DNA from 2 places in the Bacillus sp. MT94 genome. Region 2 is predicted to be linked to the other one. Evidence: riboswitches for the same ligand, from Rfam matches in the RefSeq annotation. Region 2 holds a riboswitch; the other holds the start of a gene.
The links. Region 2 has a riboswitch for thiamine pyrophosphate ahead of thiM (hydroxyethylthiazole kinase). Riboswitches for the same ligand answer to the same signal wherever they lie in the genome.
Positions count from the first base shown of each region.

Region 1: it holds a riboswitch for thiamine pyrophosphate, as region 2 does, so the genes downstream of both, tenA (thiaminase II) here and thiM (hydroxyethylthiazole kinase) in region 2, are expected to answer to the same signal.

Region 1 is NZ_JBXAEZ010000001.1:911,803-917,939, forward strand. Features, by position in the region: gene AC1Q51_RS04350 (esterase/lipase family protein) at 1-844, shown strand, start outside; gene AC1Q51_RS04355 (homoserine dehydrogenase) at 932-1,957, shown strand; gene pdxR (MocR-like pyridoxine biosynthesis transcription factor PdxR) at 2,047-3,495, shown strand; gene AC1Q51_RS04365 (D-alanine--D-alanine ligase) at 3,500-4,414, shown strand; TPP riboswitch at 4,488-4,593, shown strand; gene tenA (thiaminase II) at 4,721-5,410, shown strand; gene AC1Q51_RS04375 (DUF3937 family protein) at 5,829-6,071, shown strand.
Region 2 is NZ_JBXAEZ010000008.1:103,273-109,409, forward strand. Features, by position in the region: gene AC1Q51_RS24025 (anaerobic C4-dicarboxylate transporter family protein) at 1-358, shown strand, start outside; gene thiE (thiamine phosphate synthase) at 474-1,130, opposite strand; gene thiM (hydroxyethylthiazole kinase) at 1,148-1,957, opposite strand; TPP riboswitch at 2,030-2,142, opposite strand; gene AC1Q51_RS24040 (stage II sporulation protein M) at 2,556-3,086, opposite strand; gene AC1Q51_RS24045 (ABC transporter ATP-binding protein) at 3,076-3,747, opposite strand; gene AC1Q51_RS24050 (sugar transporter) at 3,751-5,004, opposite strand; gene AC1Q51_RS24055 (hypothetical protein) at 5,179-5,727, opposite strand; gene AC1Q51_RS24060 (hypothetical protein) at 5,904-6,113, opposite strand.

The sequences.
Region 1 (6,137 bases), on a different contig from region 2:
TTTAGTTGGACATAGCATGGGTGGACAAACGATTAGAACATTAGTACAGCTATTAAAAGAAGGTAGTTTTGAAGAAAATAATTATGTGAAAAATCACCCAGACACCAAAATATCACCACTATTTGAAGGCGGAAAATCATATGTTCATAGTGTTACAACATTAGCAACCCCTCACAACGGTACAACACTTGCGGATGGGAGTCTTCTACTTCCGTTCGTTAAAGATTTACTCATTACAGCTGCAAGCTTTGGAGGAAACAATAATTTATCATTATATGATTTTAAATTGGATCAATGGGGTATAAAGAAGAATGCTGGAGAGTCCTTTTTCCAATATAGTAATCGTATTCTAAATAGTTCACTTTGGAAAAATACAAAAGATATAAGTCAGTGGGATTTAAGTACAGATGGTGCAAAGGAGTTAAATAATTGGGTAAAGACGCAACCAGATGTGTATTATTTATCCTATAGTGGACATGCATCACAAGCAGCACCTATAACAGGTTTACATTTGCCTCATATAACGATGAATAAAGTGTTAATGGGAAATGCATTTTTCTTAGGTTCTTATGCGAGATATGAAGAAAACCGTCCGCTAGTTGATACTTCTTGGTGGCAAAATGATGGTGTAGTAAATACAAATTCCATGATTGCACCATCTTCTAATGTTACTGTAAATAATAATGAGTCATTACAGATTGGAAAATGGAATCATATCGAAACGAAAGCGAATTGGGACCATCTCGACATGGTAGGGTTAAGTGTTTCAGACTCGTTAGGTTTTTCTAGCATTCAAGAGTTTTATAGAACAATTGCTAAAAAGCTATCACGTTTACCGAAATAGGTAATAATAAAGCGCTCTCGATGGAATTCGAGAGCGCTTTATATTATATTGAAAGAGGGATTTGGTAGAAAAATATGGGGGGATATTATGAAAATTCAAGTTGTATTATCAGGATACGGAACAGTAGGCAGAGAGTTTATAAAATTATTAAATGAAAAATATTCATATATATATGAAACATATGGGATTCAATTAATTGTAAGCGGCGTATTAGGGAGAAATATTGCAATACATAATGAAGACGGCTTATCACTTCATCATTTATTAATGTATGGTGGCGGTACCGCTGCAATTGAAAAATATTTAGAATATCATCCGAAGGAACGTGCAACAACTAGCATAAGTGGTACTGTATTGGTAGAATCAACAGTTACAAATCTTAAAGATGGAAATCCAGGGAAACAATATATGAAACAAGCGATTGAGAAACAGATGGATATAGTAGCAATTTCTAAAGGTGCGCTCGTTACAAACTGGAGAGAAATAAATGAAGCAGCAAGAGGCGCAAATGTACGAATTCGATATAGCGGTGCAACAGCCGCTGCACTACCGACACTAGATATTGGACAATTTAGTTTAGCTGGTTGCAGTATTGATAAAATAGAAGGAATATTAAATGGAACAACTAATTATATTCTTACGAAAATGTATGAGGAAGATATGACATTTGAAGAAGCGCTGAAAGAAGCACAAAATAAAGGGATTGCTGAGACAAACCCTATATTAGATATAAGTGGTTCAGATAGTGCGTGTAAATTGTTACTTTTGACTAACAGCTTAATGGAAACAGAGAAAACACTTACTGATATACATATAAAAGGAATTGAGCACGTTACAAAACAGCAAATACAAAATGCTAAGAAACAACATAAAATTATTAAATTAATAGCATCAATATATAAGGATGAGGGTGGCAATGTGAATTTAAGTGTTGAACCGTGCGAAATAGAAAAAGATCATCCGTTAGCAAATGTAAATGGGACCGAAAAAGGAATTACATTCTTTACAGATACGATGGGACAAGTTACTACAATTGGTGGGGCTTCTAATCCACGAGGCGCTGCAGCTGCAGCTTTAAAAGATGTAATTAACTTATATCGAAAAGATTTGTAAGACCGTACCGCCCTTTATAAAAAATACATATGTCGTGGACCTTTTAAGAATGAAATAAATATGCAAAAATGATTGCAGGGGGTAAGGAATTGTTTAAGGATTTTAAAGTTGTTAAAGATCGTCCCGTTTATATTCAATTAAAAGACTATTTGAAAAAGATGATTATGAAAGGGCATTTGCTCGGGGATCAAAAAATCCCATCAACAAGGGAACTAAGTGAATTACTAAGTGTGAGTAGAAACACTGTACTCGCTGCTTATGCAGATTTAGAGCAAGAAGGACTCATTTATGCAGTTAAAGGAAAAGGGAACTTTGTTGCGAAGGTGGATATATCTAACACTTCGTCTGTTGAAATAGATTGGAAAAATAAACTTAATACAGTGACCGCATTAGCGGACGAATTAGATTTAATGAAACATGGTGTTCGTTGGGAAAAGGGAATGATTGTTTTTAATAGTATAGCCCCGGATGAGAAGCTATTTGATGTTGAAAATTTCAAAAGAGCTTTTCTTACTCGTATGTCCATTGAAGGGGACATCGTATTGAACTACGGATATGCAAAGGGATATAGACCGTTAATGAATTATTTACTTCATTACATGGAAATGAAAGGTGTAGACATTTCGAATAAAGATATTCTAATTACAAATGGATTTACAGAAGGATTGGATATTGTACTCTCTTCTTTATCAAAAAAATCCGGTCGTGTCATTTGTGAGAATCCAACTCACCATGCTGCACTTAAGCTTTTCCGTTTACATGGACTTGAAGTTCATGGGATTGATATGCATGAGGATGGTATTGATACGAATGAAGTTGAAAAAAGTTTGCGTGAAAAAGATTTTGATTTTGCTTATTTAATTCCTTCTTATCATAATCCAACCGGTATTGTTACGAGTTCAGAGAAAAGAACGGAATTGATGAGGTTATTCTCAAAATACAACGTTCCTATTATAGAGGACGGATTTAATGAAGAATTACGTTATTCAGGTTCACATTTAGCTCCATTATTAACTTTTGCTGGTGCTGGCAATAATGTGATTTATATTAGTAGCTTTTCAAAGGTACTTTTCCCTGGTTTACGTGTAGGGTGGATTATTGCAGATAAAGAGCTGATTCATTATTTAGAAAGCGTAAAAAGAGCAAGAACGATTCACACATCTACGCTAGATCAAGCTGTTCTGTTTCAATATTTACATGAGGGATATTTTGAAAAATATTTAAAAAAGGCAAGATCTGTTTATAAGAAAAAATATGAGTTAGCTGTCGGGGCATGTAACCAGTACATTCCTTTCAAAAGAATGACTGGAGATGGTGGACTGCATTTATTTATAGAGCTAGAAGAGCATATGAACGCCCGCACACTTTTACAAAAGTGTTATGAGAAAGGCGTTACGTTTTCACCTGGAGATGTTTTTTACTCTGATGGAGAAGGAGCGAACACTTTCCGATTAGGGTTTTCGCGCTTGAAAGAAGAAGAAATAGTTCGGGGAATTAAAATAATTGGTGATACATTAAAAAATGAAAATTGGAGTTGAGAAAATGAAAATCGGTGTTATTATGGGCGGGGTATCGTCTGAAAAACAAGTTTCAATTATGACCGGGAATGAAATGATTGCTCATTTAGATAAAAATAAGTATGAAATAGTCCCAATTACATTAAATGAAAAAATGGATTTAATTGAAAAAGCGAAAGACATTGACTTTGCATTGCTCGCATTACACGGAAAATACGGAGAAGATGGGACAGTTCAAGGAACACTGGAGAGTTTAGGGATTCCTTATAGCGGAAGTAATATGTTATCTAGTAGTATATGTATGGATAAAAATATTTCGAAAAAGATTTTACGTTATGAAGGTGTAGAAACACCAGATTGGATTGAACTTACAAAAATGGAGGATCTAAATCTTGATGAGTTAGATAAGTTAGGATTTCCATTAGTGGTAAAACCAAACTCCGGCGGATCGAGTGTCGGGGTGAAAATCGTTTACAATAAAAATGAATTGATCTCAATGCTAGAAACTGTATTCGAATGGGATTCTGAAGTAGTAATTGAGAAGTATATAAAAGGTGATGAAATTACATGTTCTATTCTGGATGGAAAACAGTTACCTATAGTTTCAATTCGACATGCAGCCGAGTTTTTTGATTACAATGCAAAATATGATGATACTAGTACAGTTGAGGAAGTTATCGAACTTCCAGCAGAAATTAATGAACGTGTAAATAAAGCTTCACTGGCTTGTTATAAAGCATTAAAATGTAGTGTTTATGCAAGAGTTGATATGATGGTGAAGGACGGAATTCCATATGTAATGGAAATTAATACATTACCAGGGATGACACAATCAAGCCTATTGCCCAAAAGTGCAGAAGCAGCGGGAATTAGTTATAGCAAACTATTAGATATGATTATTGAAACATCATTAAAAGTTAGAAATGAAGAAGGGTTTTAAGGAGATTATATAACTAATTCTTTTGACAGTTTCACGAAGTATGCTATGATGAATACATTATAAAAACAAAATATTTATCCACTAGGGGGGCCTTTTATAGGCTGAGATCAAATGTGATTTTGAGACTCTTAGTACCTGATCTGGTTAATGCCAGCGTAGGGAAGTGGGAAAGACGTTGCTATTTAATGAGTAAATAAATACTGTCAATTTCACTTTCTTTACGCCTGTAAAGAAAGTTTTTTTATTTTACAGCTTTAATAATTGTGGATAAATACTTATATTTTATACATTAGTGGAGGGATTTAAATGACTTTTTCACAATCATTACGTAAAGAAGTAGATTCAATTTGGGAAGCGAGTTTTAACCATCCTTTTGTAAAAAAACTTGGTGAAGGAACATTAGATTTAGCTAGTTTTCGCTATTATGTGCTTCAAGATTCATATTATTTGAGTCATTTTGCTAGAGTACAAACTTTAGGAGCTGCAAAAGCTCTTGAATTAGAGACGACAGCTCGTATGGCACATCATGCTCAAAATACATATGAGGCCGAGTTATCTTTACATGAGAATTTTGCTAAAAAGCTAGGGATAACAAAAGAAGAAAAAGATAATTTTATTCCTGCGCCAACTGCATATGCGTATACTTCACATATGTATCGTGCTGCGTATGAAGGGCATTTAGGAGATATCATTGCAGCAATTTTACCTTGCTATTGGTTGTATTATGAAATTGGCGAACGCTTAAAAGAGTGCCAGCCGGAAGAGCCAATTTATAACGAATGGATTTCTGCTTATGGATCTGATTGGTTCCGTACGCTAGTTGAAGAACAAATTACACGTTTAGATACTATCGCTGAAAAAGTAACAGAGGTAGACCTCAAACGTATGAAACAGCATTTTATTATTAGCAGTCAATATGAATATTCATTTTGGGAAATGGCTTATACATTAGAAAAGTGGCCAGTGGATACAGACGTAAAAGACGTAATTGGATAAAGAATAGAAATAATGTTATAGATAGGTATGGATCATACCTATCTATATATTTTTTCTTGTCAAATTTGCGCAAAGTCATTAGTGCTACGGATATGGCGAAATAAAATATCGATAATTTAGCTCATTTACTTGTCTACGCATTAACTGGATAAACTTCTGTCACATTTATTTTACAATCAAAGAACGTAAATGTTGGTGGTATGAAGTTAAATAAGAAAAGAAACCCGAGCTGTTAGCTGTAACGGAGTTGTTTTTTCTTTGCAGGAATTTCTAAATTATCATGGAGTGTTGTTAATACGATATGCAAATATGCATATCGTATTTTTTTGAGTTCTTTATGTGTTAAAATTAGATATAAAGATATGGAAATATAAAGAAGCAAAAGCAGGAATATCCAATAAATTTTGAGAGGTGTTATATGTTTACAAATAAGAAATTAATTCGATTTGGTTTATCGTTGTTTGTATTTTTAGGGATAATTAATTTTACAATCAGCTATTTCCAAACATATCTTGAAACAGCAGCAGATATTAAATGGGTAATTCCAGAAATTTGGAAAACTATTTTGCTAGATGTTCCTCAAGGTATACTTGTTCTTTTAGGCGCAATTGCTTTATATGATTTCACAAAAGAGGCATCACAAAAAGACGCATCAATCTAAGTGTGTCTTTTTTCTATTAGGAATTTCATAGAGAGTTTGGCTGGAGAAATAGAATGAAAAGCCCTA
Region 2 (6,137 bases):
AAATATGATTCAAGGATCCATTCAGCATTTAGTAACAAGTGCACCTTGGCTATTTGCCATCGCGCTATTCATTCTATCTATTTTACTGTACAGCCAAGCAGCAACAGTACGTGCCTTAATGCCACTTGGACTATCCCTTGGTATTCCACCAGCACTACTGATTGCAATGTTCCCTGCAGTAAACGGATATTTCTTCATTCCAAACTATGGAACAATCGTTGCTGCCATTAACTTTGACCGTACTGGTACAACAGGTATCGGTAAATACGTATTAAATCATAGCTTTATGATTCCAGGTTTAATCGCAACATTTACTTCTATCGGCATTGGAATGCTTTTAATTTCTATTATGTTTTAAAGAAAAAGCACAAACCCTTATTTAAAAAGGTTTGTGCTTTTTTAATCAAACGTTTGTTTAAAATTTGGGGCAGTCCATTTCTCCATGTAGCACTTAAAATACTACACGTCCTTCCCTACAAACTTCTCTTTACTTCTTCAGCTAATTTTCTCGTACTTTCATACGCAGATTCAGCTAAACTAATTGCTGAAATAACTGAAACACCGTCCGCACCCGCTTCTATAACTGCTGCTGTATTTTCAATTGTAATCCCACCAATACCAACGATTGGCACTGTAATTCCTTGTTCTCTAAAATAAGCTAATCCTTTCGTTCCTTGAACCGCTTTCGTATCTTTTTTCGTACTCGTTGTGAAAATAGGTCCAACGCCTAAATAATCTGCTCCATTTTCGATTGCAAAGCGTGCTTCTTCAATTGTATGAGCAGATACGCCGATAATTTTATCTCCCATTTTTTCACGAACAGATGTAATTCCTTCATCATCTTGTCCTACATGAACACCATCTGCATCTAATTCAATGGCTAATTCTACATCATCATTTACAATGAAAGGAACACTATATTCCTTACAAAGCGTCTGCAATTCTTTTGCAAAGCGCACTCTATCTTCTCCGATTAAAGAACCTTCCCCCTTCTCGCGAAACTGAAAAAGTGTCACTCCACCATCTAACGCTTCTTTCAATACAGCTAAAGGATCCTTCGTGCAGTTATTGCTTCCCATAATAAAATACACTTGTAATAACTTAGACATTTTCTTTGTTTCAATGCGCATCGTATGTTTCATCCCCCTTACTCTAACTCCTCAATCTTCCCATACTTCTCGATATCAGCTGAAGTTGTATTCGCTAATTGATTTAAAAATTCAATTTGGAAACTACCTGGCCCTTTTTCTACTGTTTTAACAGCTGCCAGTTCCGCAGCTACACCATAAAACGTTAATGCGGCTACTGCTGCTTTTACATAATCTTTTTCTACTGCTACAAATGCTCCTATTACAGAAGTTAGTAAACAACCTGTTCCCGTAACTTTCGTTAAAATAGGGTGACCGTTTCGAATAACAATAGTTCTCTCTCCATCTGTAACAACATCTTCTTTTCCAGTAATGACCGCAACTGTATTTAGTTCGTCTGCTGCCTGCCTTGCAATACTTACAACATTTCCATTTCCAGTACCAGCGTCTACCCCTTTAATTTCCCATTTCTCATTAATAACATTTGCTATTTCAGCTGCATTTCCGCGGATAATTGCTAAATCGATTTCAGCCGGAATATGTCTCGCAACTTCTGTTCGATACGAAGTTGCTCCTGCACCAACTGGATCAAATAGTACTGGCACATTGTTCGTATTTGCTGATTTACCCGCGAGTAGCATAGCTTCTACTTCTTCAGGACGAAGTGTCCCCATATTTAATACTAACGCTCCAGCAATGCTAGCCATTTCTGCTACTTCTTCTTTTGCATACGCCATTACAGGCGATGCCCCAAGTGCCAACAAACCGTTAGCAGTAAAATTTGTTACAACAACATTTGTAATATTATGAACAAGCGGATTAGATTCTCTCACCAAATCCACTACTTTACTAATTTCTTTCATATTCATCCTTTTCATCTCCTAACTATAATGATGGGAGATACACAAAAAGACACTTTGCGCGTACGCAAAGTGCCTGAACATGTGCTTTTACACTCTCCCTACGCTGGCATTATCCAACAGGTTCAAATGGTCAATGACGGACTAGTAGCCATACTCTCAGTTTGTATCCACAAACTCCCATGTGTTTCTTATTCATCTACTTCAAAGTCTACTCTTATTCTAGTAAAATAACAAGTTCTTTACTTTTCCATATAAAGTGAAACTTTAATCAGTGGGGGCATCCCCCACTGATTATTAGCCTTCACCAATCGGGCGTTTACGGCAGCCCGACCCCCGCCTAACTTCTTTGCTCCATCCAAGTTATATAGAAGATAAATGAAGTACACACCATCGAAGAAGTTAACAATTTCATTTCGTTAATATAAATTTATCTATTCAATTAAAAAGATAAAAAAATTACTCTTAAATATATTAAACTTTTGAAGTTACAATTTGTATTTACATAACAAAATAAGAGACTTACTGTAATTTCGTTGTAAGTCTCTTCATCTTGCTCCCCTATCGGTGTAATTTAGTAAAAAATATGAATCTGAATCATAATAAATTAAATTATATAACTTCTATCAACTAATAGCGGAGATAAATATGTTTCCAATAATGCAGCAACAAATAAAAGTACTAGATCTATGACTAGTAAAATCAAAATTTTTTTCCCTAATATGATAAAAGAATTTTTACTAAGTTCTTTTTTTCTAATTATATTAATAATGGATACCGCTACATATACACCTATTGTTGCAGTAAAAAACATATTTATGATCTCAATTATTCCATGGCCTGCAAAATAAGATGCTGCTGTTTTCAAAGACGTTCTCTCTATCAAGCTATGGAAAGAAAAACCTAAGTAAAAAAACTGTTCAAATAAAAAAATTAAAGAAAAAAAGCCAAAACTAATAATCGAGAAAATTATTGTAAACAAATGAATTTCTAAATTATTACTAAAAATTGTAATGAAAGAGGGCTTTAAATTAGGACTAAACTGTTCATTAGGCAGCAATAAAAACCCCAGAAAGAAAAATAAACTCCCTATAACTGAACAAGCAATAAAACAAAGGATAAATAATTTAGGTTTCACAGTTATCACTCTCCAAAATTAATTTATTCAATCGCTCATCCCTTTTTAAAATTATTTTTCCATCCGAAAAATTTGCTAAATCAACATCTGTTGAATGCGTGGCATAAATTAAAATTGATCTATTTTGAATTATGTAATCCTTTAAATAATCCAAAGTAACTTTCCTTGACCTAATGTCAAAATTAACAAAAGGTTCATCAAGAAGAATTAAGCTAGGTGAAGCTAGAAGAGCCAATATTAATGACAGCTTTTGTCTAGTTCCCAAAGATAATTCACGTGTATATGTATTTTGATATTTATCAAGCCCAATCTCTTGAATCAAATGTTCTAAAGACGAATCTAATCTAGTTCTATTAATAAAAGATAGTACCATATCTATTGTTTCCGAAGGCGTTAAATATTCGTATAAGAACGGTGTATTACCAATTAATGAGACATTTGCAATATACTCTTTAAAATCGTTCTTTAATGAAGATTTCTTTAATATAACTTCCCCATCAAACTTTGTCATTCCACCAATTATATTCAATAAAGTTGATTTTCCTATCCCATTTTTACCAACTAACTCTAAAATCTTCATTTCATCTACCTTTAAATTTACTCCATCAAAAATATAAGTTGATTCACCATATTTTTTTTTTATATTTATTAATTCCAGCATATTTTACCTCTCTTTTTTTAGGAAATTATAAAATACCAAATAAATAGAATAAACGATAAAAAAGCCCATTACAGGATATAAATTCCCTAGCTTCATTGAATAAACAGCCACAAGACTACATGTTACAAATGGTAAACCTAAAACTAACAAATCTTCAATAGGATTAAAAAAGTACATAAAGAAATTATTTTTTATATCTTCTATTGATAATTTTTTAAAGCGGTATACTCTTTTAGTTATGATTTTTATTGAGTAGAAGTAAATAATTGTTGAACCAAAAATAGTAATACCTGTAAACAATGAAGTTCCATAAAACATAAATGCACCAATATAATAACTAATTAGAATTACTATAAGCTTTCTTGACAGAAATTTGGAAAGTAAATCCTCAAAATATGTTTTCTTATCAAACTTCCTTATATAATAAAAATCACTCAAGTTAGAAGTTTGTAACATTTTTGAGCTATTTATAATTCCTTGAGATAGAAAACTAAGAATCGCACTTTCAACAGCTAAATAAACGGAAATTATAATAATTTTATTAATGCTAAAATAAAAATTTAAAATGCCGATTATCAATAGTGAAGCTATTGCAAACAGATAAGTATAAAATATATGTAAAAAGAAAGTTCTATTTTGGCAAGATCGAGCTAACGCCATTCGATACTTATCCAACTGCTTGCCGTTTTGATACTTGATTATATGCTCTTTCTTTTTCGTATAGTTTGGTCCATGAATAAAGAAAAAGATAATCTGATGATTACTCCATAAAAATTTTGATAGAATAATCGCTGAAACTATTACTATCACCAAGCATTCATATATAAATATTGTTATGTAACTAAACTGCAGCTCAACCATAAAAATGATACTAAAAATACAATAAAAAAGAATTTTTGTTCCAAATGTCCGTAGCAATTTTTCTATGATAAGTAATTTAAAATTATTGTTTTGAGCCTTATGCATCCATTGAGAAATATTCTCAATTTCTTCTGAATCATAATCATCATTATTAATATCTGTCATCAAAATTGTTAAAAAAAGATAGACAGTCGCACTATAAAAGGGATTTATAGACGAACGAAAATAATGCATTAATTCATAAACAAAGATTGGTGCCAAAATTGAAACAAATGTAATACATATATTTATATTATAAAAAAAAGATAGCAATAATTTTTTATCGCCATCGGCAAATTTGTTTAAAAAATCCCCAAATAAAACTTCCATATTTGCAAATGCTTTTCTTTTTTTCATCAATCTTTTAAATTTAAAGTATTTCATCCGCTTTAATTTCCTAATAAATTTATAACAGTTTTTATCAAACTATATGCCGCTACTACACCAAATAAAATCGATACTACTAACATTACTTTCATCTTAAACTTAAAATTCTTTTCCATCTATTACACCCTCCTAAAGTTATTTAGACTAAATAAAAGTAATCATCATTTGAAAGATAACTGTCAAACCATAAGTTATTAAAAATATAATTGTACTTAGCTTTATTTTCAATCTATTCGAAATAGAATCATCTAAATTAAGTAAATATAGATAAACAAAACCTGCCAAAAATAGTTGAGATCCTGGAGACCACCCTATCCATTGAACATCGTATAAATTGTTTAAACCAGCAATCGAAAAAATAACCATATTTAATAGCACAGATGCTATATTCGCAGAAACTATTATTGGAAAAAAATTGCTGAATTTTAGTTTTTTATGAGTAATAAAATTTGTACTAAAAGTAATAAATAATGTTTCTATTACTACTACTGTAATACTCACAACCAATTGTATTAAAATTAAAAAGACTGTGACAAAAGAATCTGTAAATAATTGTAACGGCATTTCCATTTTATGAAATTCTTCAATAACTTTAAACTGTTTAATTGTAAAAAGTGAATTTGCGACCACTACTAGAATGAGTAGCAAAAAAGATAATAAATTTATGCCCCTTTTATGTATTAACTTAAACATTTTTATCTCCCTAATATAAGTAAATTAATAAATCGTTATGTTTTTTAATACACAAATAGCTGTGTGCCTCTTCTATTACATAACTCTAATACCCTATAAACATATCATTCTAAAATTAAATTTTAGAATACACCTCATCATAATTAGGGGGCAATTTTGCCCCCCTAATGTCCTTTTTAAAGAGCTCTTGCTGCAGCCCTCTTACCCATTCTAGTCATTCCTAAAATTGTAGCACGATAGCTCCAAACAGCTGCAGAAGCTGCAGCACCAATTCCAGTTAGAGACAATAGTAAAGAAGCATAAGAAATCCAATCTAAAGCGGCCATAATTGCTGATGCAGTAGCTGCGCTACATCCAATAAGATTCATAATCATAACTTTTTTCATTATAAATATCCTCCTTGAACATCC